3 regions of the Lentilactobacillus curieae genome follow, and region 2 is predicted to be linked to each of the others. Evidence: riboswitches for the same ligand, from Rfam matches in the RefSeq annotation. Region 2 holds a riboswitch; each other region holds the start of a gene.
The links. A riboswitch is a leader RNA that binds a small molecule or an ion and turns the genes downstream of it on or off. The one in region 2 is predicted to bind thiamine pyrophosphate.

Region 1 (7,403 bases), 130 kb from region 2:
TCGTTAGCAGCTGAACCTTCATCACTTGCATCCAAAAGTGGAGGCAACACGTCGTATGAACGACGCCAGATGTGAACTTGGTCTTCACCGAATTTTTCAGCAGCTTCGGCCTTGTTTTGTCCTTGCAAAGCGCCATAATGACGTTCGTTCAAACGCCAAGTCTTAGTTTCTGGAATCCATAGTTGGTCTGAGTATTCCAATGCATAGTGTAAAGTCTTGATGGCACGAGTCAATACTGAAGTGAAGGCATAGTCAAATTCAATACCTGCTTCTTTGATTAACTTACCAGCGTTTTGAGCTTGCTTAACGCCTTCTTCACTTAAATCAACGTCAACCCAACCAGTAAATTGGTTAGATAAGTTCCATTCACTTTGACCGTGACGGATTAATACAAGTTTAGCCAAAATAATTACCTCTTTCTTTATCTCTTATCCCTGTAATTTTACACCAAACCAAGTCATTAATCGACCATGATTTGGAAATTATCTATTGTAAGAGTTTTCCTTTGGAGTTGAATCCGTGATGATACTGAACTCCCAAAATATCTAGGAAGAATGTAAATACGGGAACCCCGCAAATTAATCCCCAAACACCAAAGAAGTGTTCACCAACCAATAACACCACGAACGTGTAGAAAATTGGTAGGTTTGTTCTAGAAGACATAAACTTAGGATTAAGCACGTACGCCTCAAGTGCATGAACCACGATAATCGTTACAATCAGGTAAATCACATCTGTGAGTCCGCCAACAGAATAACCAACCAATGACAATGGTACAAATGAGATGATCACACCGGCAACGGGAATCAAACTTAAGATGAACACCATGATCGATAGCACTGCTAGTTGTGGAAGTCCCATGAACGCCATGACGATAGTCGTCAAAATTGTGTTAACAATCGCAATAAAGAATTGAGCTTCAATTACGACACCAAAGGTTGAAACAAACTTTTTACCGAAGAATTCAAGGTCTTCAAACAGCCAACTTGCATAACTGTCTTTGAAAGACCGTGAAAACTGCACCATCTGTTTTTCTTCAATCGTGAAAAAGTAACTCAAAATCAGTGACAAAAATAGCGTTACTCCCATTGATGTAGCGGTCGTAATTGAGTGCCAAATGATTCCCACACCATTTCTAACTGAACTCAACACGTGACTTTGTTGGATCATCTCATTAATCCAGTGCAGCGTCTGGTCATCCGGCAAGTTTTTAGGATTTGAGTAAAAATCAATCATGTCAGTAGTTGAACGAATTGTTTGGTGTGCCAGCTGAGGAACATACTTGGTAATTGCTGAATACAATCCAAACACAACAAGTAAGTACACAATTGTGACAATCAAGCCGCTTGGAAGCTTAATATATTTTCGAATGAACTTAGTTAGCTTAACAATCAACAAACTAAAAATAAACGTTAATAAAACGATGTTCATCATGCTTCTTAAAGCAATCAGAACTGCTATTACAGCTAAAAGTACGACTACCCGTCGTAAGGGCACGTTTTCGACAAATCGTTTATACATATAAAGTAGAGTTCTCCTTATTTAAGGGTTTGGTTAGCATATTGAGTTACAGATTGTTTTTCATTGTGAGCACCCTTGATTAAGTTCTTAACATCTTGATCACTCATTGTCCCTGAGTCAAAGCCTGCTTCATCTAATTCCCGACGGGCTGAGTTGACTTGTGCATTCGTAATTTCTTGGCCGCAAATGGTATTCTGCCCTGGTTTGACAGTATATTCATTAGATCCTTTATAGTTCTTCGCAGCTTGCTCTTCTTCCGGAGTCAAACTGGCACTGTTGCTTGATGAACCTGTAGCGTTTGAACTTGAATTTGAGCTTGAGCTCGAATCCAAATTAGGGTTCGCAACTGCTCCAGTTGAACTGTTTTGGTCTAGTGTACTGTCACTATTAGGCTTACCATCAATTGCGTTATTGTTGTCGTCACGTAACTTTTCAGCCTTCGACAAAATATCTTGGTAGTAAGTTTGGTGAATAGCTTTATCGTTGAAAATTTTATCAAGAGTAGTATTTGATTCCATATATTGACCGTTACCTGCTTGTTCTAGGGCAGTGTCATAGAAGCCATTGAATTTCTTGACGTTAGCTTGAATCGTCTTCAAATTCTTGAGATTAGTCTTTGCTCGGTCTACCAACTGTTCGTTACCGTTCTTAGTGTCGGCAACATCTTGGAATCCCTTCTTAGCATCGCTAAACTTGCGGTCATCTAACAAATTCTTTGCGGATACAAAATCTTGGGTTTGATTTAAAACAGTTGTGGCCTTTTTGTCATTCGGTTTACGTTTCAAAGCGTTAGTAAACGCTGTTTCTGCCGAAGTGTAGTCCTTGCTAGCAATGTAGGCATTTCCACGTGTCATTTGCTGATCATACAACCGATCATTTTGGGCGTGGCGTGCATAAGTGTATCCTCCCACAGCACCGGCAATAATTATTGCAACTAAAATCCAGATCCATTTTTTCAAATCAATGCCCTCCTAATGTAATCAATTTGCTATATTATACCATTTTTCCTTATATCATTTTTATCAGAAGCGTATAATGACTTTTGTATTTTAAAAAGAAAGGAATAAGATCAATGCTTGAAAAGAAATTTTACAAATCACTATTGAAGAACTCCTTCAATATTCCAGTTAGTGTAACCTACTGGGACGGTTCTACAGAGGTTTACGGAAATGGTGAGCCACAAGTAGCGATCAAATTTAACGAACCTATTCCAATCAGACAGGTCCTTAAAAATGCATCAATCGCTCTTGGAGAAGGCTACATGGATGGCAAGATAGAAATCGATGGCAGTATCGAAGATCTTGTTCTTTCTGCGTACAAAAGTGCAGATAGTTTCTTAAGAAATAAGAAATTTATTCGCTACTTACCTAAAGCTTCTCACGATGAGGAGGAAAGTAAGAAAGACGTACAGGATCACTACGATATCGGGAACGACTTTTATCGTCTTTGGTTAGACGATACCATGACATATTCATGTGCTTACTTTGAAAATCCAGATGATGACCTGGAAACAGCTCAGATGAATAAGGTTGAACACATCCTTAAAAAGCTTGATCCTAAACCACGCAGAACTTTGCTAGACATCGGTTGTGGTTGGGGAACCCTAATGCTCACAGCCGCTCAAAAGTACAACCTGCGTGTGGTTGGAGTAACACTTAGCCAAGAACAATATGACTACGTAAATGAAAAAATCCAGCGTCTTGGTTTACAAGATGTTGCTGAGGTTAAATTGACTGATTACCGTGAACTTGGTGATGCTAAATTTGACTATATAACTTCTGTGGGAATGTTTGAACATGTTGGTAAGGAAAACCTCAGTGAGTACTTCAAATGTGTGTCACATTACCTAACTGATGATGGTGTGGCTTTGATTCACGGAATCACCCGCCAGCAAGGTGGTGAATTCAATGGTTGGATCAACAAGTGGATTTTCCCAGGAGGCTACATCCCTGGATTGACTGAAAACTTGGACCACATCATTGAGAATGGTTTGCAAGTATTCGATGTTGAATCACTAAGACGTCACTATCAGAAAACTACGGAAATTTGGGACAAAAACTTTTTGGAAGCTCGTCCCAAAGTTGAAAAAATGTTTGATGAACGGTTTATCCGTATGTGGGATCTGTACCTACAAGCATGTGCGGCATCATTTGCGTCAGGAAATATTGATGTTGTGCAGTATCTAGTGTCGAAGGGGGCTGCCGGACATTCACTGCCGATGACGAGGGAATATATGTATAGGTAGAGTGCTGACAACCTCGGTAGACTTTGAGCATTAGCTTGAAATTTTGAATTGAGCAAACGAAGTGCGCAAGGCAAAATTTGGAGCTAAGAGAAAAGTCTAAGGTTGGAAGCCGTTCTAGGTAAAGTGCCGACCGCAAGCGGTAATCATTGATCACTAACTTAAAAAGATTTCCAAACGAAAAAGGCCCAAGCAATAGCTTGAGCCCTTTTTCAAATCCATTAATTTTTATTGGAATTGCATACCACCATCAACAATCAATGTTTGACCAGTAACGTAGTTTGAGTCTGGTCCAGCCAAGAATGCTACAGCGTTAGCAACATCTTCCGGTTCAGATAATCTTCCAAGAGCAATTCCATCAGAGAATGTTGACATTCCCCATTCGTCACTCTTACCAGCGTTTTGACCAACTTCATGAGCAATGTCAAACATCATTGGTGTCTTAACGATTCCTGGAGCAAATGCATTAACAGTGATGTCCTCTGAAGCTAAGTCACGAGCAGTTGTTTGGGTAATACCGCGGATTGCGAACTTAGTTCCAACGTATAGTGCCAAATTAGGGTTACCAACAACCCCTGCTTGTGAGGTAGCGTTAATAATCTTTCCGCCGTGGCCTAATTCCTTGAATGCTTTATGAGCAGCTTGAGTTCCCCAAAGAACTCCACCAACGTTAACTTTATATACCCATTCAAAATCATCAGGTGTAATTGTATCGATTGGAGTGGTTGGGCCAAGGCCTGCATTATTAACAATGACATTGAAGTCACCAAATTTTTCAACCGTTTCTTCAACTGCAGCAAATACTTGATCACGGTCAGAAACATCTGCTTTGATTGCAAGTGCCTTACCACCGTTACCATTGATTTCGTCAGCAACTTTTTGAACCTTGTCCAAGTGACGACCAACTAATGCTACTGAAAAGCCATCCTTTGCTAATCTTTCAGCAATTGCTTGGCCGATTCCTTGTCCGGCACCTGTTACTAATGCTACTTTGTTTGCCATTGTATATCCTCCGTATTTGTGAACTTATTAACATAGATATATTAGCCCCAGTTCTTTTGAAAAACAATCCCCCAAATTTCGAATTCAATTTTCAGTTTTAAACAACTTAATCATGTAGCCCCTATATATTGTACTTGCGATAAAAATGAACTACCATATATTGTATCAATGCAATTTGAGGTGGCAATCATGGAAATCAAATATCACAAGTACGCTTTACGCACGGATATCATAAAATATGGGGCTGTAATCACTGCCTTGTTCACCATGGGGCTTGGCTTAATCTTAAGTTTTGCAGGCAATTACCCAACAATCATTACCCTTGCATTCTTATCCTTCACTCTTGGGCTATCACACGCTTTTGATGTCGACCACATCGCAGCAATCGACAACATTACTCGTAAAATGATGAATGAAGGTAAAAACACCCACGGAGTTGGTTTTTCATTCTCCTTTGGTCACTCCATTGTCGTATTTTTAATGACCATGTTCACAGTTGGTCTGGTCGACCTAACTAAACAATCTCAAGGTTCCATTACCGAATTCGGTCATGTATTTGGCACTTTAATTGCTGGGATCACCCTTCTCCTCTTGGCAGCAATCAACGTTTATCTACTGTGGTCTTTAATCAAAAGTAACCCCGACAAACCTGCAGATAAAACTAACTGGGTCTTTAAGTTACTTAATAAGTTTCTCAGTCTGATCAATCACAACTGGCAAGTCATGATTGTTGGATTTCTCTTTGGGATTGGTTTTGATACCGCAACCCAAATTGCGGTAATGACCACTTCAGTCGTCGCTGCCACCAAAGGAGTTCCATTCATTATTGTGCTTGGGTTCCCGCTACTATTCACTGCCGGAATGTGCTTAATGGACACTCTTGATGGAATTTTTATGACATCTGCATATGGTTGGTTCTTGTCGTCTCCATCCCGAAAAATAAAGTACAACATCATCATTACTGGAATATCTGCAGTTGCGGCGATTCTAATTGGTTCAATTGATGTTTTGCAAAGTCTTGCCTCTAACTTTAATTGGAATAACCAATGGATTGTGGCAATTACTCACCTCGATTTCCATACACTTGGAGTCACCTTACTGTTCATCTTCATCATTGCTTGGGGTATCGCTGGTCTAACCTGGAAATATCATCAAAAGTCCAAAAATTAACCCCGTTAACTACATATCCATGCTAGAATAAACCTATTAAAATACTCGAATGACATTAGGGGTGCCCTTGGGCTGAGACAACGAAAGTTGGACCCTCGAACTTGATCTGGTTAGCGCCAGCGGAAGAAAATGCCGATTTCTTTTTTTAGAATCCCCTACTGTCGTCGAACATTGGAGGATTTTTATTTTGCGTAATCAAAGGCTTTATTCACTTGTTTTGACAGCAATCTTTTCAGCAGTCGGAGTCGTCGGTGGTAGTATGTTTGAGTTTAGTGTCGGGGCGGCTAAAGTTGCTCCAGTTCAGCATTTAGTTAATCTAGTCTCTGGCGTAATGCTAGGACCTTGGTGGGCATTGACCCAAGCATTCCTTACCTCACTTATCCGGAACATTATGGGAACTGGTACCGTACTCGCCTTTCCTGGGAGTATGATTGGCGCATTCTTTGTTGGTTGGATCTTCAGAAAAACCAAGAACTTCCTGGCTGCCACATTTGGTGAACTGATTGGAACCGGAATAATTGGGGCAATTGTCGCTTACCCAGTTGCGAGCTGGCTCATGGGAGCCAAAGGTGCACTTTATATATTCATCCCTAGCTTTTTTCTCAGTGCACTCGTCGGGGTGATTATTGGGTATATTATTTTGTTGGCGCTGAATAAAAGAGGCCACCTAAAAAATGGCCATCATCTGTAAAACAATAAGACGGAGTTACGATTTAATATCGTAACTCCGTCTTTTGTATGAATCATATATCATTCATTGAAAAAAATTTTTAACAAATTCTAGATGAAAACCGCCAGAATAAATACAGCCGCAAGACCCAGAACAACTGAAATTGTCATTGACCTGGTCCAGTACGCAATTCCAATAACTAACACCGCAGCCACCAATTCAGGGGCTTTATCCACAATTGAAATTTGGTAACTAGAATTAATGAATAAGTCTTTAACCACTAAGGCTGTGAACAAAGATACGGGAACGTATCTCATCCATTCATTAAACCATAACGGGATTTTTCTTTTTCTGAAAAACAACAACGGTATCAACCGTGGCGCAAACGCAACGACAAAACACGCAAGTATCAACCAAAAATGTTGTGTTGTACTCCATTCCATAATTCCGACTCCTAATCATTAGCGTCCTTAGGTGATCCAGCTGGGTTCTTCATCGACCTTAGCCAACCACTCTTGGGTAATCTCTTCCGAATTGTAGCTTCCAAGGCAAAACCAATGAAAGAAGCAATCAACGTAGAGATTACTAACCCAAGGGTAGACTTGGTAATCATCATGAAGAACGCAGCTAAAAATCCTGAAATAATGCAGATGAAAATGATCAACCCGTTCTTCAACTGCATCACAATCATGTAGAGGAATAGCGCAGTCAATGCGAAATGCACCACAGTTAAGTTGATAGTGATGGCACTTCCAATTACGCTACCGATAATATTACTTACTGTCCAAAATGCTAACG
Region 2 (7,403 bases):
TGTTGGTAATAGCCGATTCCTTCTCCGTTAATACCGAGATGCTTGATTTTGATGTTGAATTGCTGACCAGGATCAACGCGAACGTCATCCTCTTCGTAAAAATTTTGATTGTAGTTATTCATTAAATCTTCCTTAATATAAAATCGAAAACAGTATGAGGGTACGATAACACATATTTGTGAAGAAAATGTGACGTTATCTTACCGTAAACGTTTACATGCCCATTACATTTTGGTTACAGTCGTGATACTATAATAGTGTGATGTAACCACTGAGGGAGGAATTTTATGAAGAGCAATTAATAAGAAGATTTTATTATTTATTTCTGTCGCAGTTTTAGCGATTTTGCTTGGGAGAATGAAGGCGAGTGCGGCTGATGGCACTGAAAATAAAACAGATGATAACAAATTGCCAGATGTCTCATTTCATTATTTAATTAATGGAACTCAGCAAAATGATATCATCCATCTTGTTGGCAAAGACGATAAAAATACTGCAATTAAAGTACCACTACCAGGAATGTCAACTAAGGGCATCAATGGAAATCGGATTTCAATCAATCAAATTCCTGAATCTGGAAAAGGATATCAGGGAGGTTCACTTGCAATCGATGAGGGTAGTAAGTCATTTACTTCCTTACCACTGCTGCTTCCTAATAATCCTATTTATCCCCTTGTTGATTCTCCAGCATTCAAAAAGGCTAATTATATTTTTACTGTGAACTACTTTGTAAACAATAAGCATGTTGGTAATCTAAACTTTCAATTCTTTGATCCTGATTTAAACTTTGAGTATTCAATTGATGGTGGCAAGTCATTTACTGCTTTCAACGGAAACTCTATAGATAATCCGGTAAAGATTCCGACGAATAGTTTCACTAAAGGAATTAAAGTAAGGATGGTTAAGAATGTAGATCAAGGTGGAGCATTCATTACCTATCAACAAGAACCGAACGATTACTTTGATTTTTCTGTTAATAATGAAATAGCAAAATTATCTCCTAAGAGTGGGGTAACTAGTGTTCCAGACGGCACAGATGCCATTATTCGTTATAGTGAAGGCAATGATTATACAAATTTACACGACTTCTACTTTAGATATGTAGACCAAGACATGACAGCTTCTGACGCCTCAATCTACACTGGAACTGCTGTCACTCCTGATGTATTTAAGGCGGGTGCTGGTGATCAAAATATCAGTATTTGGGACGGTAAGCAAGATATGACGGGTAAGTCTTATAGCGAGCAAGGTATCCATTATGTAACTTTGAAAGCCAAAGGATACAAAGATAAAACCGTTCGTCTCGTCGTTTCCCAAGCTCCAGCCAAACCAACTCAAGCAACTGGCACAGTTACTCAACCACAGAAGCCTGCACCAAGCCAACCAAGTACAACACCAGGGACTACGGTAGTTCCAACCGCGGGTGAAAATGCTCCAGTTATTGGCCAAGTTGTTTACTCAGTTGGACCAATTTATATGTACAAGACACCTACTTTCAGTACCGCAAGTAGAGTTTCTTACTACAAGCAATATAAGCGTGTAAACAGACCAATGTTTAAGGTTATTGATTACGCAAAGTCAGCAAATGGCGCTCTTCGTTACAAGGTGAAGGATGTTAATCACCGTGGCGATTAAATCAGCGGTATGATCATCTAGCCATTCCAAGGCTTCAATTCCGTTGGCGGCAATATGAACGTTGTATCCAGCTCGTTCAAGATACTTGCTATTGATATCGGTAATTGATGGTTCGTCATCGACTAGTAAAATAGTTGCGCTCATTCATCTCACCTCCTAAAAAAAGCGAACCCATACTTGTGATTTAAGTATAGCTTCGCTTTATCTAAATTACATAAAATTTAGCTCAAGTCGCTTGGAGTTCTCATTGCGTTAGCGTTAGCTTTGCTTGCTGAGGCGCTTGCACTGTTAGCAAGGGTAAATACCAAGTTTGCTTGGTAAGTGCCAGCTTTGACGTTCTTAGCTTTAGCAACTAATAACTTAACGTCACCTTTGCCAAGCTTGACCATTGCTTCACCCTTAGCACCGGCTTTAGCAGTTAATAATGTATTAGCCTTGCCTGTGCTTGAGTATAGCTTAGCTACTGAACCCATGGCACCTTTAGCACTCTTAGTATTGATTGTTAGTCTAGCCTTTGAAAGGGTCTTGCCTTGGGCATTCTTCAGTGCTGAAAGGGATGCGAAGAGGCGGTATCCCTTGTTAGTGTCCATCCGCTTGGCGTTGACTTTGATTGCTCCCATTGAGTTACCGTCAAAGGCCATCTTGCCTGCGCTCATTCCTTTGTTGACTGAGTAACCCATTAAACCAACCGATTGTGCCATCTTAGATAATTTCATCTTACTTAAACCATTGAAGCTCAGGTTAGGAACTGTGTCTAAACGAGGGCCAACTGCTGGCTGTTTCATGGTGCTCATGCTTGGTTTAATGGTCTTAATTTTAAAGACCTTACCTTTTTTACTATCAGAAACCTTTACTTGAATTGTTGAAATAGCTGCCGCAGCACTCTTACCGTTCCTAGGACCGAGGTACTTAGTTCCTCCTGAATAGTAACCAGCACCTGACATGCCATCAGCGATGTTGAAGTCTTTATTAGATGTATAGTTTACTGAACCCATGGGATCCAAAGCGTCGTGGGCAATTCCCTTGTAAGTTGGAAATGATGGAGCAGCTTTAGCAACATTGTTGTTACCTGCGATTGCTAAACCAACTAATCCTGAAAGTGAAACTGCGCTGATTGTTAATAATTTCTTCATGTTCTTCATAATAAATTCCTCCTCAAATTGCATTACCTTTTTGACTACGCTAAGAGATTAACACCTGAAATTTAACTATCTATTTTTGAATTCTTAACTATCTCTTAACTGAGTATTATTCTTTTTTGAATCTGTTGGTTACCTCTTTTTTAAATTTATTACCTTTTGTTAAAGCTAGTGTGCAACTTGTGGACAACCGTTGTCACATCCGCAATAATTACAATGGTCAAAAAGCAAAAAGGGGGAGTTTATTATTGAAACCGCACAAAGAAAGTGGCGTGGTTTAACTAACTTTGACATCAAAGTAATTGGAATTATTATGATGTTTATTGATCACGTCCACGAAATGTTTGAACCAGTTGTTCCTGGTTGGGTTGATTGGATTGGTCGGCCGGTTGCTGTAATTTTTATGTTTATTAGTGTGGAAGGATTTATCCATACACATGATCGACTTCGATACATGATGCGCTTGCTGATTGGATTCTGGATTATGAATATTGGTACAGCAATTGTTCAGCATTTCTTTAGTATCGGTGATTTTGCATTATTAAATAATATCTTTGGAACCCTGTTTTTAGGTGTTTTCACGATGTATGGAATTAGCTTTATAGAGGATGGAATTAAGCAACACTCGGGTGTACAAATAGCTAAGGGGATTGGGATTATCCTTATCCCAATCGTTTGGTCAGTTGTTCAGATGAGTTTGTTCGCAGCTCTTCCTAAATTAGTTAGCGTTCTGTTTATCTTCCCAAGTGTAACTATGGCAGAAGGTGGCGTACTCCTATATGTTGCCCCATTGCTGTACTTGTTGAGGAAGAAGCGTTCGTGGCAAATGATTGGGATTTCGGCTGTAGCTGTAGCCATCTTTTTGATGGATCCAAGTCATGCATTTACCACCAACACGGAATGGATGTTGGTATTCTCAATCGTGATTTTGTCGATGTACAACGGCCAAAAGGGAAAGAGCATGCGGAATTTCTTCTACGTGTTCTATCCAGTGCACATTTGGCTATTTTTAATTAGTGTAGCTTTATTATTTAGTTGCTTCTATATTAGATTAGAAGTCCGTCGTATCCGGATCCGTTGCCAACCCAGCCTTACCGTGGAAACTATCAATTGTCTTCACGTCTTCTTCGCTTAATTCAAAGTCAAAAATCTCAGTGTTGGCTTTGATGTACTCCTCGTGAACTGACTTTGGTAGTGGCAAGAAGCCATGTTGCAGTGACCAGCGTAAAACAACTTGGGCAGGTGACTTACCATATTTGTCAGCAATTTCCTTAAGTTCTGGGATTTTGAAGATAGCACCGGTTCCAAGTGGGCTGTACGCTTCTGTCAAAATGTCGTGATCATTGTTGTATTCAACAACCCCTGGTTGCATGTCTGAAGGGTTGATAAACATTTGGTTAACCATTGGCTTAACTTTAGCAGTTTCCAATAGGGCATCTAAATGTTTTGGTCGGAAGTTAGATACTCCGATGGCCTTTGCGGTGCCATTTTCGTAGAATTCTTCAAATGCTTTCCAACTACCGGCATTTGCTTCTTTCCAGTTGTCACGGAACTTAACTGGGTTGGCCCAGTGAATCAAGTAAAGGTCAACGTAGTCGAGGCCAAGCTTTTCTAGGGACTTGCCAAAGGCCTCTTTGGTTGATTCGTACCCATGATCTTCATTCCATAGTTTTGTGGTGATAAAGAGCTCTTCACGTGGAATTCCACTGTCTTTGATCGCTTTACCAACACTTTCTTCGTTACCGTATGCGGCAGCGGTATCGATATGGCGGTAGCCGGCTTCAAGAGCCCACTTAACAGCTTTGTAGGCTTCATCACCGTCAGCTGATTGCCAAGTACCAAAACCAACTTGATGAATTTTCACTCCGTTATATAAAGTGTAAGTATCAGTTAATGACATGTTTGTTCCTCCTTAATTTAACTTACTAAAAGTCTATTCTCTCAAGCATAGTTTTTCAAATAAAATTGATTCAAATTAGGAAGAAAGCCAATAATTTTCCAGACCTATGTTTCAGTCTCAAACTCAATTAATGGTATGATTAAGGTGTTAAACAATAAATAGGGGGCCTTACTTATGACTAAAAAAGTGGCAGTTGTTACGGGCGGTTCTTCTGGGATTGGTAAAGAAATCGCTAAACATTTATACCGTAACGGTATGGAAGTGTACACTCTATCTCGCCGAGTAGAAAAGATGAATGAACTTGATGATTTAGGAATCAAGACTGGATTTGTGGACGTTGCTGATTACGATAGTATCGACAAGGCAGTGCAAACTATTTATGATGATGCGGGGCATATCGATGTTTTGGTAAACAATGCTGGCTTTGGTTCGTTTGGCTCCTTGGAAGATGTCGACCTTAAAGATGGTGAATACCAGTTTAAAGTCAACGTGTTTGGGGCAATGAAAATGATTCAGGCAGTGTTGCCAATCATGAGAGAACAAGGTTCTGGTCGCATCATCAACATGTCATCAATGGCTGGCAAGACCGGAATGCCTTTGGCTAGCTGGTACGTTGGTTCTAAGTATGCGATTGAGGGAATGAGCGATTCACTTCGTCAAGAACTTAAAGAATTTGGGATTGATGTTGTTGTCGTTGAACCAGGTGCAATTGAGTCCAACTGGAGCAAGATTGCCATGAAGAGCCTGAATGAAGTTTCTGGTGATGGCGCATACGCAGCAGCTAGTCGCAAGGTTGCCGACTTCTTTGAATTAGCATATCGTTACGCATCTAAACCAATGGTAGTTGCTAGAATGGTTGACCAAGCTGCATTTTCTGCAAAACCTAAAGCTCGTTACGCAGGTGGCACTGGTGCTAAGGCATCAATTGCACTACAAAAGATTCTTCCAGACAAGGCGTTTGATGCCTTGATGGATCAAGTTAGAACTATGGCTCAAAAAATGGTCAATAAGGAAAAGGCACAACGAAATCAAATTGACCCAGAGACCGAAACCAAGTAAAATCAACCTATAAACACTAGGGGTGCTGCCGTAGCAGCTGAGACGAGTTTTATCAACTTGATCCCTTTGAACCTGTAAGCCAACACTTGCGTAGGGAATGTGTCAACTCGACTGATAAAGCCGTCATCCATGCAAAAGTGTCTGGGTGACGGTATTTTTATTTTTAGGAGAGTTGTCATGAAAATTGATCTACTAAGTAAATTACGGAAACAAAATCCAATTGCTTTTAATATTTCTAATTTCGTCACTGTTCAAGATGTCGCAAATGGAATTAATGCCATTGGGGCATCTCCAATCATGTCCGAAGAAAAAAATGAAGCTGAGGCAATGATCAAGATTTCTAATTCGTTGACGGTCAACCTAGGGGCGTTTACTGAAGGCCAGTTAGATCAAATTGCGGCTGTAACTAAGTATGCCAACCAATACAATAAGCCAATCGTGATTGACCCAGTTGCCGTTGGGGCGGTTCAGTATCGGTTAGATAGATGTAATGAATTGCTCGATAACATTAATGTGGCCGTTATTCGTGGTAACGCCGGTGAAATTGCCGCATTAGCAGATGTTGAATGGCAAGCTAAGGGAATCGATGCTGGTGAAGGGGATGCTGACTTAGAGGCAATTGCTAAGGCGCTTGCAAAAAAACGTGATTGTGTTGTTGTTCTGAGCGGTAAAACTGACATTATTACAAATGGTGACGCAGTTGTTCGCGTTTATAACAACACTGATTTGTTCAAACTACATGTTGGTTCAGGCGATATGCTTTCAAGCACAATCGGAACGTTTGTGGCAATTGAAGACGACTACTTTGAGGCGGCCCAAGTTGCAGCAACGGTTTTTGCAGTTGCCGGAGAAATAGTGGCTAATCGGATGGATCAACCTTTGGCGGGCTCATTTGGTCCCCAGTTGATTGATGAGTTGCACTTGATTTCAGTGGCTGATGTTGAAAAACACGCCCAGTTTGATTAAGGAGAGCGGATAAATGGTAAACGGGACAGTTCAAACTCTGACAATTGCTGGTACAGATAGTGGCGGTGGTGCTGGAGTAATGGCAGACATTAAAACAATGCAGGAACGACACGTGTTTTCAGCAGCGGTCGTGGTTGCGGTGACTGCTCAGAATACTCTGGGGGTTGCTGACTTTATGGCAATGCCCAAGAAGATGATTGATGAGCAGTTCAAGTCCGTGGCAGAAGATTTGAAAATTCGGGCAGCTAAAACCGGAATGTTGGCAGATGTGCCAACGGTCGAAGCGGTTGTTGAAAACCTGAAGAAGTATGACTTAGGGCCACTTACAGTGGATCCAGTGATGATTGCCAAGGGTGGCGCTCGACTATTGTCTGAGGACGCAATCCAAACGGTAAAAACAGAATTGCTACCATTAGCAACAATTTTGACCCCTAATTTACCTGAAGCAGAAGAATTAACGGGGATGCAGATTAAGTCAGAAGATGATATGAAAACTGCTGCTCAAAAGCTTCAAGATATGGGGGTTAAAAACGTACTGGTTAAGGGTGGCCACAATATTTCTGAAGGCAAGTCTTCTGATTTTGTCCTGCTTGAGGACGGAAATAGTTTCTGGGTCACAAGCCCCCGAGTGGACACCAACCGGACTCACGGAACTGGAGATACGCTGTCTTCATGCATTACTGCTGAATTGGCGAAGGGTAAGA
Region 3 (7,403 bases), 740 kb from region 2:
GGCCGATCCAGAGATTTTGATTTTGGATGAGGCAACTAGTTCGGTTGATACACGGACAGAAGTTCAGATTCAACACGCGATGAGTCAATTGCTCAAGAACCGGACGAGTTTTGTGGTTGCTCACAGACTTTCTACGATTCAAAACGCTGATAACATTATCGTGATGAACCATGGTTCAGTTATTGAAACAGGAACTCACGATGAGTTGATGGCTCAAGATGGGTTCTATGCCGATCTTTACAACTCACAATTTTCTGGAAACGTTCAGTTAGGATAGGAGGATCACGATGAAGCGAAAGGTACTAATGATTGCCGTAGTGTTCCTTGGAATTATTCTGGCGGGATGCGGAAAGGCAAATCTAAGTGTTAACGATAAACACGTTGATCCAGATGGACTAGCGGCAGTCATCAAGGGACAGAGTAACCAAAAGACGGTTAATTACCAAATTGATGGGGCAGCTACTAAGTCAGTTAAGACCAAGAGTGGTGCATTTGCATTCACTGTCCCAGCAAAGGATAAGGTGCAAACCGTTACTATTAAGACGGGTAAACTCAGCAAAGATGTTCGGGTTTCAAAAATTCCGGCATTGGGTAACTACTCAACAATTAGTTCAAAGTACAACCAGTCTTTGGCTGGAAGTGCGTTATCAAAACAAGATCAAAAATTAGCTGGTGAACTTTCAGCTAAAGGTGCTGCCCTTAAAAAAGAGCAGGCTAAGTTAAAACAAGCTTCGCCACAAGTCCAAGCTACTAAGGGACAAGCACTTATGAAACAGGCGGCATCACTTAAGGCCGACTCTGCAAAGGTTAAAAAGGCGCTTGCAGTGGCTAACTCAAAGGTTAAAGACACCAAGTTGCCTACTAAGGCAAAAAATGGGGTTAGCGACCTAATTAAGACTAAGCACATGACCATTCGTGGCAATGTGAGTGATGGCAAGACAATTGGGTTAGCTTTAATGGTTCCAGTTAAAGATTTAAAGACTGTAAAAAAAGCCAAAAGCTTTGTAACTAGTTTTTCAATCTTAGCTGATTCCGTGGGTGCTGACGCTAAGAAGATTCTTAGTGATTTCCAAAAGCAGGCTAACGGTAAAAACAAAAATCAAACTACAACTAACGTACTTAAGTCGCATGGGGTTAACTTCAGTATTGGTTATTCAACAACGACGTTGTATGTGTATATTACTAAGTAAGAAAAGGGCATGAGCCATAAAGCATATGAGGATGCTTTATGGCTCATGCCCTTTCTATTTATAACTAACTATTCACAATCGTTCCCACTACCGTCAGTACAATTAATGAAAATCCTGCTGAGAAGCCAACTAAGGCAACAATTATTGAAACGATTATATTGATATTGTGTTTACACAGCGATACCAATATCAACCCTGAAACCCATAGAGTTAAGCCAAAGAAAATTTCATCGGTAAAGTTGCCGAGTGGTGGGTAAAGCATTGCGAGAACCGATATGGCAAGCAAAGGTAATGATATTCGGTAAAGCCACTTCAGTTCGTGACTGGATAAAACATCCGCAATATCCGTGGTAGCTTGTTTTAAAATCCTCATCAGGTCCTCCTATCTGTCTTTTTGCGTATTAAATAGAATACCACATAGATTAGGGGCAATTGGGGAAGTTCACAATTGTTTCAGAATAAAATCACACTTTGTAGAAAATGGACAAATATTCTTCATAATAAATTCACATTCTAATCTGTTATCCTTAAACCATAAGAAAAATAGGGAGGCAATTATATGAATAACGCTGAACGGAAAGCAAAACACCTAGTATACTTAGCAACTGATCCGGAGGTAACTGAAAAACAACCAGAATATTTAGACCAAGTATTTGAATACAATCAAATTAAACCTTCCGACCAAGAAAAGAAGAGTGCCATGCTAAAGGAAATGTTTGCGGAGGTCGGTGAACATTGTTATATTGAAACGCCGTTCTTCGCTAACTTTGGTGGTCATAACGTTCACCTTGGGATGGGAGTTTATGCTAACTTCAACCTGACGTTAACTGACGATACGGATATTTATATTGGTGACCGAACGATGATTGGTCCGAATGTAACGCTGGCAACTGCTGGCCACCCAATCAGACCAGATTTGCGGATGGAAGGGTATCAGTACGATTTTCCGATTCACATTGGAAAAAATGTTTGGCTGGGAGCTAATGTAGTGGTTTGCCCAGGGGTAACGATTGGAGACAATACAGTAATTGGGGCAGGCAGCGTAGTTACTAAGGATATCCCAGCTGATGTGGTCGCATTTGGTTCCCCATGTAAAGTAATTCGCGAAATTGGTGAACGTGACCGAGAGTACTATTTTAAAGATCATAAGTTGGATATCTAAGACTCTGCAATCCTCTATCACTGAATCATCACTAACAATTCAGAAGTTTATCACAGAAATTTCACACTTTTAGTCCAGACTTATTTTATGTAATCGCTTTGGCGATAATTTCAGCTTAAGGTTGGTGCTTATGACAGTTCAAAACTTGGCAATCGGCTTAATTGCCGTCGCAATTGGGTTAGCAATTTCGGTATTCCCATTAGTTGGGCTTTACCTAGCATTTCAATCAAGCGTTGTTTTTGGCGTAGTGCTAGCATTAGTATACGTAATTGCGTTTTGTGTTCTTCTTAAAAAACGGCAAAAAAATCGGACGTCCTCAAATTTTTAATGAGGCGTCCTTTTTACTATCTAATAAACTTTTGAATAATTGTGCTTTCTTCAGGGGTTGGTTCAGATTCCATCGACTTGATGTTGTGGAGTCGTTCAACTGTAATGTGCAAGCTGAAAGCCAACTGAGTGTCCGGCATTTCGTGCTTCTTCTGATAATTGATGATTTCTTCAGCTAAACTGCTAAATTCATTTGCCATTGGAATTCCTCCGTTGCTTTTGTTTATATCTTAATTATAACAATAAATAATAATCTTGCTGAGAATGACTCTTAACGATAGCGCAGACCGAATTCAATGATGGCAATAATCAATACTGCGACGAAAATACTAGTTATGTAATTATAGTGAGTCTGTACTAAAAAGTAGTAGAAAATTCCGATTCCCACGACCGCCAGGGAAGCGTAACGAATGTGGCTGTGATCGATTGATAGAAATACCAATCCCACCACGATGATAATGCTTCCCCAAAGAATTCCGGTGGCACTATCGTTGGTGCCTAACTTTAAGAATAATGAAAACACATCAAAAATAATTCCAACCACTACGGCAAAAATTCCAAACGCAAATGCAAATTTGTTGGCACGCATAAACTCCACCCTCTTTAAAATAATTGTTATTAAAAGTATAGAACAAAAGATTGGAATGAACAAAGATAGCGCTATTGGTTTATATAAAAAAGGCAACCAGACTAGTTTCAGTTGTTGAAACCGTTCTGATTGCCCCGATTATTTACAGCTTGATCACAAACAACATCACGTTTACAATCACTAGACCGCCAATAAAGAAAATCCAGTCCCAGGCTGTGATTTTGATTACGCGGTAGTGAGTCCGTGGTTGATCTTCTACGAATCCATGGGAGGTCATTGCCTCCGCTAGATTTTGCGACCACTGAATTGATGCCAAGATTGCCTTGAAGTAAAGTTGTGGCGACCAAAAGTGAAGTACTGTTCCTCGCATTAGCGCCGCTGTTTTAATCGTTTGAACTTCTTGCCGAATCTTTGGAATCAGGTTGAATGCTGCCAACACTCCGTAAGCAAATTTTGAAGGTAAAGCAAAGTCTTGCTCCAGAGTGAGGGCCAGATCAACGAATTCGGTGGTAATTGTGAATGTTGCCCCGATAAATACATATGCGTAAATCCGCGTTAACAGGATCGTCGCAAAGTAAATTCCTGCATCACCATAGAACCATTGTGAGATAAATAGCCCGAAGGCGGGGAAAAATGGCCACAAGATTAGTCCCATGAACTGCTTGAAACTAATGTGATGGATCAACAGGTAGATGATACTAAACCCGATTAGAACCAGGTTGACGATCAAGCTGGTGGTGAACGATATTTCTAGCGCAATAATTACTACTAAAAGGAGTTTTAAACCAGGATTCATTTCAATACCTCCTGGTACTCCAAAGTTTGGTTGCTAAAATTGGCGTGATAGTCCACCAAGTCTGTGATGCCCGCAAATTGGTGCGAAATTAGAATCTGAGTTTGCCCATGCTCATTTTTGGCTGCTATCAAAAACTTAACGATGGTTCTCAGTGACTCGTAGTCTAATCCCTTAAACGGTTCATCAAGCAATAAAACTGGTGGATTCATAATTAGCATTTCCAAAATCTGGAGTTTCTTTTTCTGACCCTCGCTCAGGGAATAGACAACTTGGTCCATTCTGTCTGCGAGCCCCAGTTCACTAACCATCTGATCAATTTGTTCGTCAGAATAGTCAGCGGTAATTCGGTGCTGTTTTGATAGTTCAAGTTCTTCTTGGATAGTAATTGCCAAGAATTGATTTTCTGCGTCTTGAAATAATAGGCTGACGCTTTTTGCGTAAGTTAGTGCCCTAATTTTTTTGATGTTCTTTCCCTGAAAGAAAACTGCGCCTTCATAAGGCAGTAGCTTTGTCAGGGCTGAGAATAAAGTCGACTTTCCAATTCCGTTTTCGCCGGTGATCAGGGTCGTTTTTTGTTGATAAAAATTAAATTCTCCCAGTTGCAACAATGTTTCTTTATGGGGATCCAGTTTGAAGTCATTCAGGTAAAGGATGTTGTTATCCTGTCCAGTTGGCATGCTTACCGGGATTTCTTCGATTTGGTTTTCAGCGAATCTTTGGAAAAACGCGTTGGCAGAATCGGTGTCTAGCTTAGAAATCTGACGGGTAGCTGGATCCAGATAAAAGAAGTTGTCGATTAACCCTTGATAGTTGCTCAAATCGTGGTCGGCTAAAATAATTGTCTTCCCGAATGTTGTTTGAAGCTGTTTTAACTTATTGATCAGGTCCGTCCGAGTATCAAAATCAATGCTGGCAAATGGCTCATCGAGAACAATCACGTCAGCGTCCATGGCAATAATGCTGGCGAGTGCCACTCGTTGCTTTTGCCCACCGGAAAGGGTGCTGATCTTTCGGTTCTTCAATGATGTGATTCCCACGAAGTCAAGGGCATGATCAATGATGCGGTCCATCTTAGCAGGGTCAGCTTGGATGTTTTCAAGGACGAAGACCAGTTCATCCTTGACCACGTCCATAGCAAACTGTTGATTTGGGTTTTGAAACATCATGGCGACAAGCTGGTTCTTGGTGTTTTGGGAAACCTTAGTGATGTCTTGACCAGAAAACTCAATGGTCCCCGTTGATTCACCTTCCACAAAGTTCGGGTACAGGCTCGCAATGAACTTCAACAGCGTAGTCTTACCACTCCCAGATGGTCCCGATAATAGTGAAAATTCACCGTCAGGGAAGGTGAGGTTTAGGTCTTTAAGAACCCAGTCGTCCACGCCTTGATATTTAAAATTAAAATGAGTTACTGCAACGTCAGCCATTAATAATCCCTCTAATTAGTTGATACTGATAGGTGGCTCTTATCAAGCATGTTGGTGATTGCTTTGGTAAGTAGGCCACCAAAGATGAATGTTGAGATGTAGCGGGTAATAAATAGTGCCACAATCATCAGTGGTGCGTAGTGACCGTACCCGTTTTTGATGATGTCCCAACCAAAGGTAACCACAACTGTGGTCAAAATGGATAGGTTTAAACCAAACCAACCGTATTTTTTGTAACCAGTTAGGGCAAATCCAAGTTCAGAACCAATTCCTTGAACTAAACCAGAGATGAATGCCCCAGCGCCCCATTGGCCACCAAGAAATACTTCGACTGCTGAACCTAGGAATTCACCTAAGAAGGCAGAACCGAGAGTTTTGATCAGGTAACCAGTTAATGGCCCAGCCATTGTCCAGAGTCCCATGAGGATATCATTGGCAAATGGTGCCATTCCGAGTGGGGTAAGGGCAACGGTCAGCGCAGTATAGAGAAAACCGGCCCCCCAGAAGATGATTCCGCTAAAGATGGCAATTAGCGCAACCAGGATAATGTTGTGCAAAGTCCAAGGACTTTTTTTCTTGTTTTCCATGAAACAAGACCTCCAAAATTTATTTCATACAAACTATGGAGATTGGTCTACAGTGAATTCTTTTGTTGGCAAGTATAAATCAAATGAATAATTGATAACTCTAGCCAAACAAAAAGGCCCACCCTGACTAGGGTGGACCTTGATAAAATTCATCGTAAATGCAGTTTATCCATTAAAAAAATACAACGGAATTATGCTCCCTTCGCTGGTATTAGCCAGATCAGGTTCGATGGGTTTTATCTCAGCCTTGCGGCACCCCAGATAGTTGTATGATCGACATTCAGTATACAGGTATAGTTAGTTTTTAGCAATCGATTAATTAATTGTGATGCGTTAGAATTGAAGGTAGATTGATTACACTTTTAAAAATAAGGAGGAAGCGACATGGTTAAAGTCATTGCTTCTGATATGGATGGAACATTTTTAAATGATCAAAGTGAGTTCGATACTGAGGCATTTCAAGCTCAACTGGATCAAATGAAGGACAAGGGGATGCACTTTATTTGTGCGACTAGTAATACGTATGCCCACTCATTACGACAGTTTAGTCAAAATTCTGGGCCAATCGCCTACGTTTGCGATAACGGGGCGCACGTAATTGATGATCGTGGCGTTACTGTATTTGAAGATGCCATTGATCCTCTGTTGCTCCGCCAAATTATTGAGTTCCTACAGACTGATCGTGACTTTGTAGGAGCAGAGATTATTCTCGCTGGTCGTAACGGTTCGTACTGTAATCTTCCTGCTGAATCTGACCGGTTTAAGGATTCACAGAACTTTTACGAGGATCTCCAGTCAGTTGGGGATTTAACCATGATTTTTGATGCGATTTATAAGGTTGATTTGATGGTCGATGGTGCTAATGCTGTCCAAATGGCCCGTACAGTTAGGCAGCAGTTTGCTAATAAAGTCAACGCCGTTTCTAGTGGAATGAATGGGGTCGACATTATGAACTTTGATATCAACAAGGCCAACGGTGTGCAAGAATTGTTACGCAAGTGGCAATTAACGTTTGCTGATGTAGCAGCGTTTGGTGACAATGGTAACGATTTTGAGATGGTTAATGATGCAGCTGAAGGGTTTGCGATGAAGAATGCTGCTCCAGATTTGTTGGCGATGGTTTCAAACGTTACCGAGTATACTAATGCTGAATCAGGGGTACAAAAAAAGATCGCCGAGTATTTAAACTAAGAAGCGATCTTGATTTGCAAATTGATCTAGAACCTCCGGCAATGAGTATTCTGTCAGCTTGCCAGTGAAGCAGTCGGTGAATTGATAAGTTAAACTAGTGCAGTCCCACGCTGAGATGTAGTGGGTAAAGTTAA

Region 1: it holds a riboswitch for thiamine pyrophosphate, as region 2 does, so the genes downstream of both, thiW (energy coupling factor transporter S component ThiW) here and thiM (hydroxyethylthiazole kinase) in region 2, are expected to answer to the same signal.
Region 3: it holds a riboswitch for thiamine pyrophosphate, as region 2 does, so the genes downstream of both, PL11_RS05450 (ECF transporter S component) here and thiM (hydroxyethylthiazole kinase) in region 2, are expected to answer to the same signal.

What each region holds. Positions count from the first base shown of each region.
Region 1 covers NZ_CP018906.1:280,381-287,783, forward strand. The annotation lists gene PL11_RS01575 (2,3-diphosphoglycerate-dependent phosphoglycerate mutase) at 1-404, opposite strand, end outside; gene PL11_RS01580 (AI-2E family transporter) at 487-1,521, opposite strand; gene PL11_RS01585 (tetratricopeptide repeat protein) at 1,539-2,480, opposite strand; gene PL11_RS01590 (SAM-dependent methyltransferase) at 2,594-3,766, shown strand; gene PL11_RS01595 ((S)-acetoin forming diacetyl reductase) at 3,992-4,765, opposite strand; gene PL11_RS01600 (HoxN/HupN/NixA family nickel/cobalt transporter) at 4,955-5,935, shown strand; TPP riboswitch at 5,983-6,080, shown strand; gene thiW (energy coupling factor transporter S component ThiW) at 6,123-6,626, shown strand; gene PL11_RS01610 (AzlD domain-containing protein) at 6,716-7,048, opposite strand; gene PL11_RS01615 (AzlC family ABC transporter permease) at 7,060-7,403, opposite strand, start outside.
Region 2 covers NZ_CP018906.1:410,301-417,703, reverse strand. The annotation lists gene rlmD (23S rRNA (uracil(1939)-C(5))-methyltransferase RlmD) at 1-122, opposite strand, end outside; gene PL11_RS02170 (hypothetical protein) at 358-1,635, shown strand; gene PL11_RS02165 (response regulator) at 1,579-1,779, opposite strand; gene PL11_RS02160 (WxL domain-containing protein) at 1,857-2,777, opposite strand; gene PL11_RS02155 (conjugal transfer protein TraX) at 3,019-3,909, shown strand; gene PL11_RS02150 (aldo/keto reductase) at 3,826-4,674, opposite strand; gene PL11_RS02145 (oxidoreductase) at 4,849-5,733, shown strand; TPP riboswitch at 5,742-5,848, shown strand; gene thiM (hydroxyethylthiazole kinase) at 5,911-6,699, shown strand; gene thiD (bifunctional hydroxymethylpyrimidine kinase/phosphomethylpyrimidine kinase) at 6,713-7,403, shown strand, end outside.
Region 3 covers NZ_CP018906.1:1,145,833-1,153,235, forward strand. The annotation lists gene PL11_RS05405 (ABC transporter ATP-binding protein) at 1-277, shown strand, start outside; gene PL11_RS05410 (hypothetical protein) at 288-1,190, shown strand; gene PL11_RS05415 (hypothetical protein) at 1,255-1,563, opposite strand; gene PL11_RS05420 (sugar O-acetyltransferase) at 1,750-2,352, shown strand; gene PL11_RS05425 (hypothetical protein) at 2,483-2,680, shown strand; gene PL11_RS05430 (LBP_cg2779 family protein) at 2,697-2,879, opposite strand; gene PL11_RS05435 (hypothetical protein) at 2,951-3,268, opposite strand; gene PL11_RS05440 (energy-coupling factor transporter transmembrane component T family protein) at 3,411-4,064, opposite strand; gene PL11_RS05445 (ABC transporter ATP-binding protein) at 4,061-5,491, opposite strand; gene PL11_RS05450 (ECF transporter S component) at 5,503-6,078, opposite strand; TPP riboswitch at 6,258-6,348, opposite strand; gene PL11_RS05455 (Cof-type HAD-IIB family hydrolase) at 6,463-7,269, shown strand; gene PL11_RS05460 (linear amide C-N hydrolase) at 7,261-7,403, opposite strand, start outside.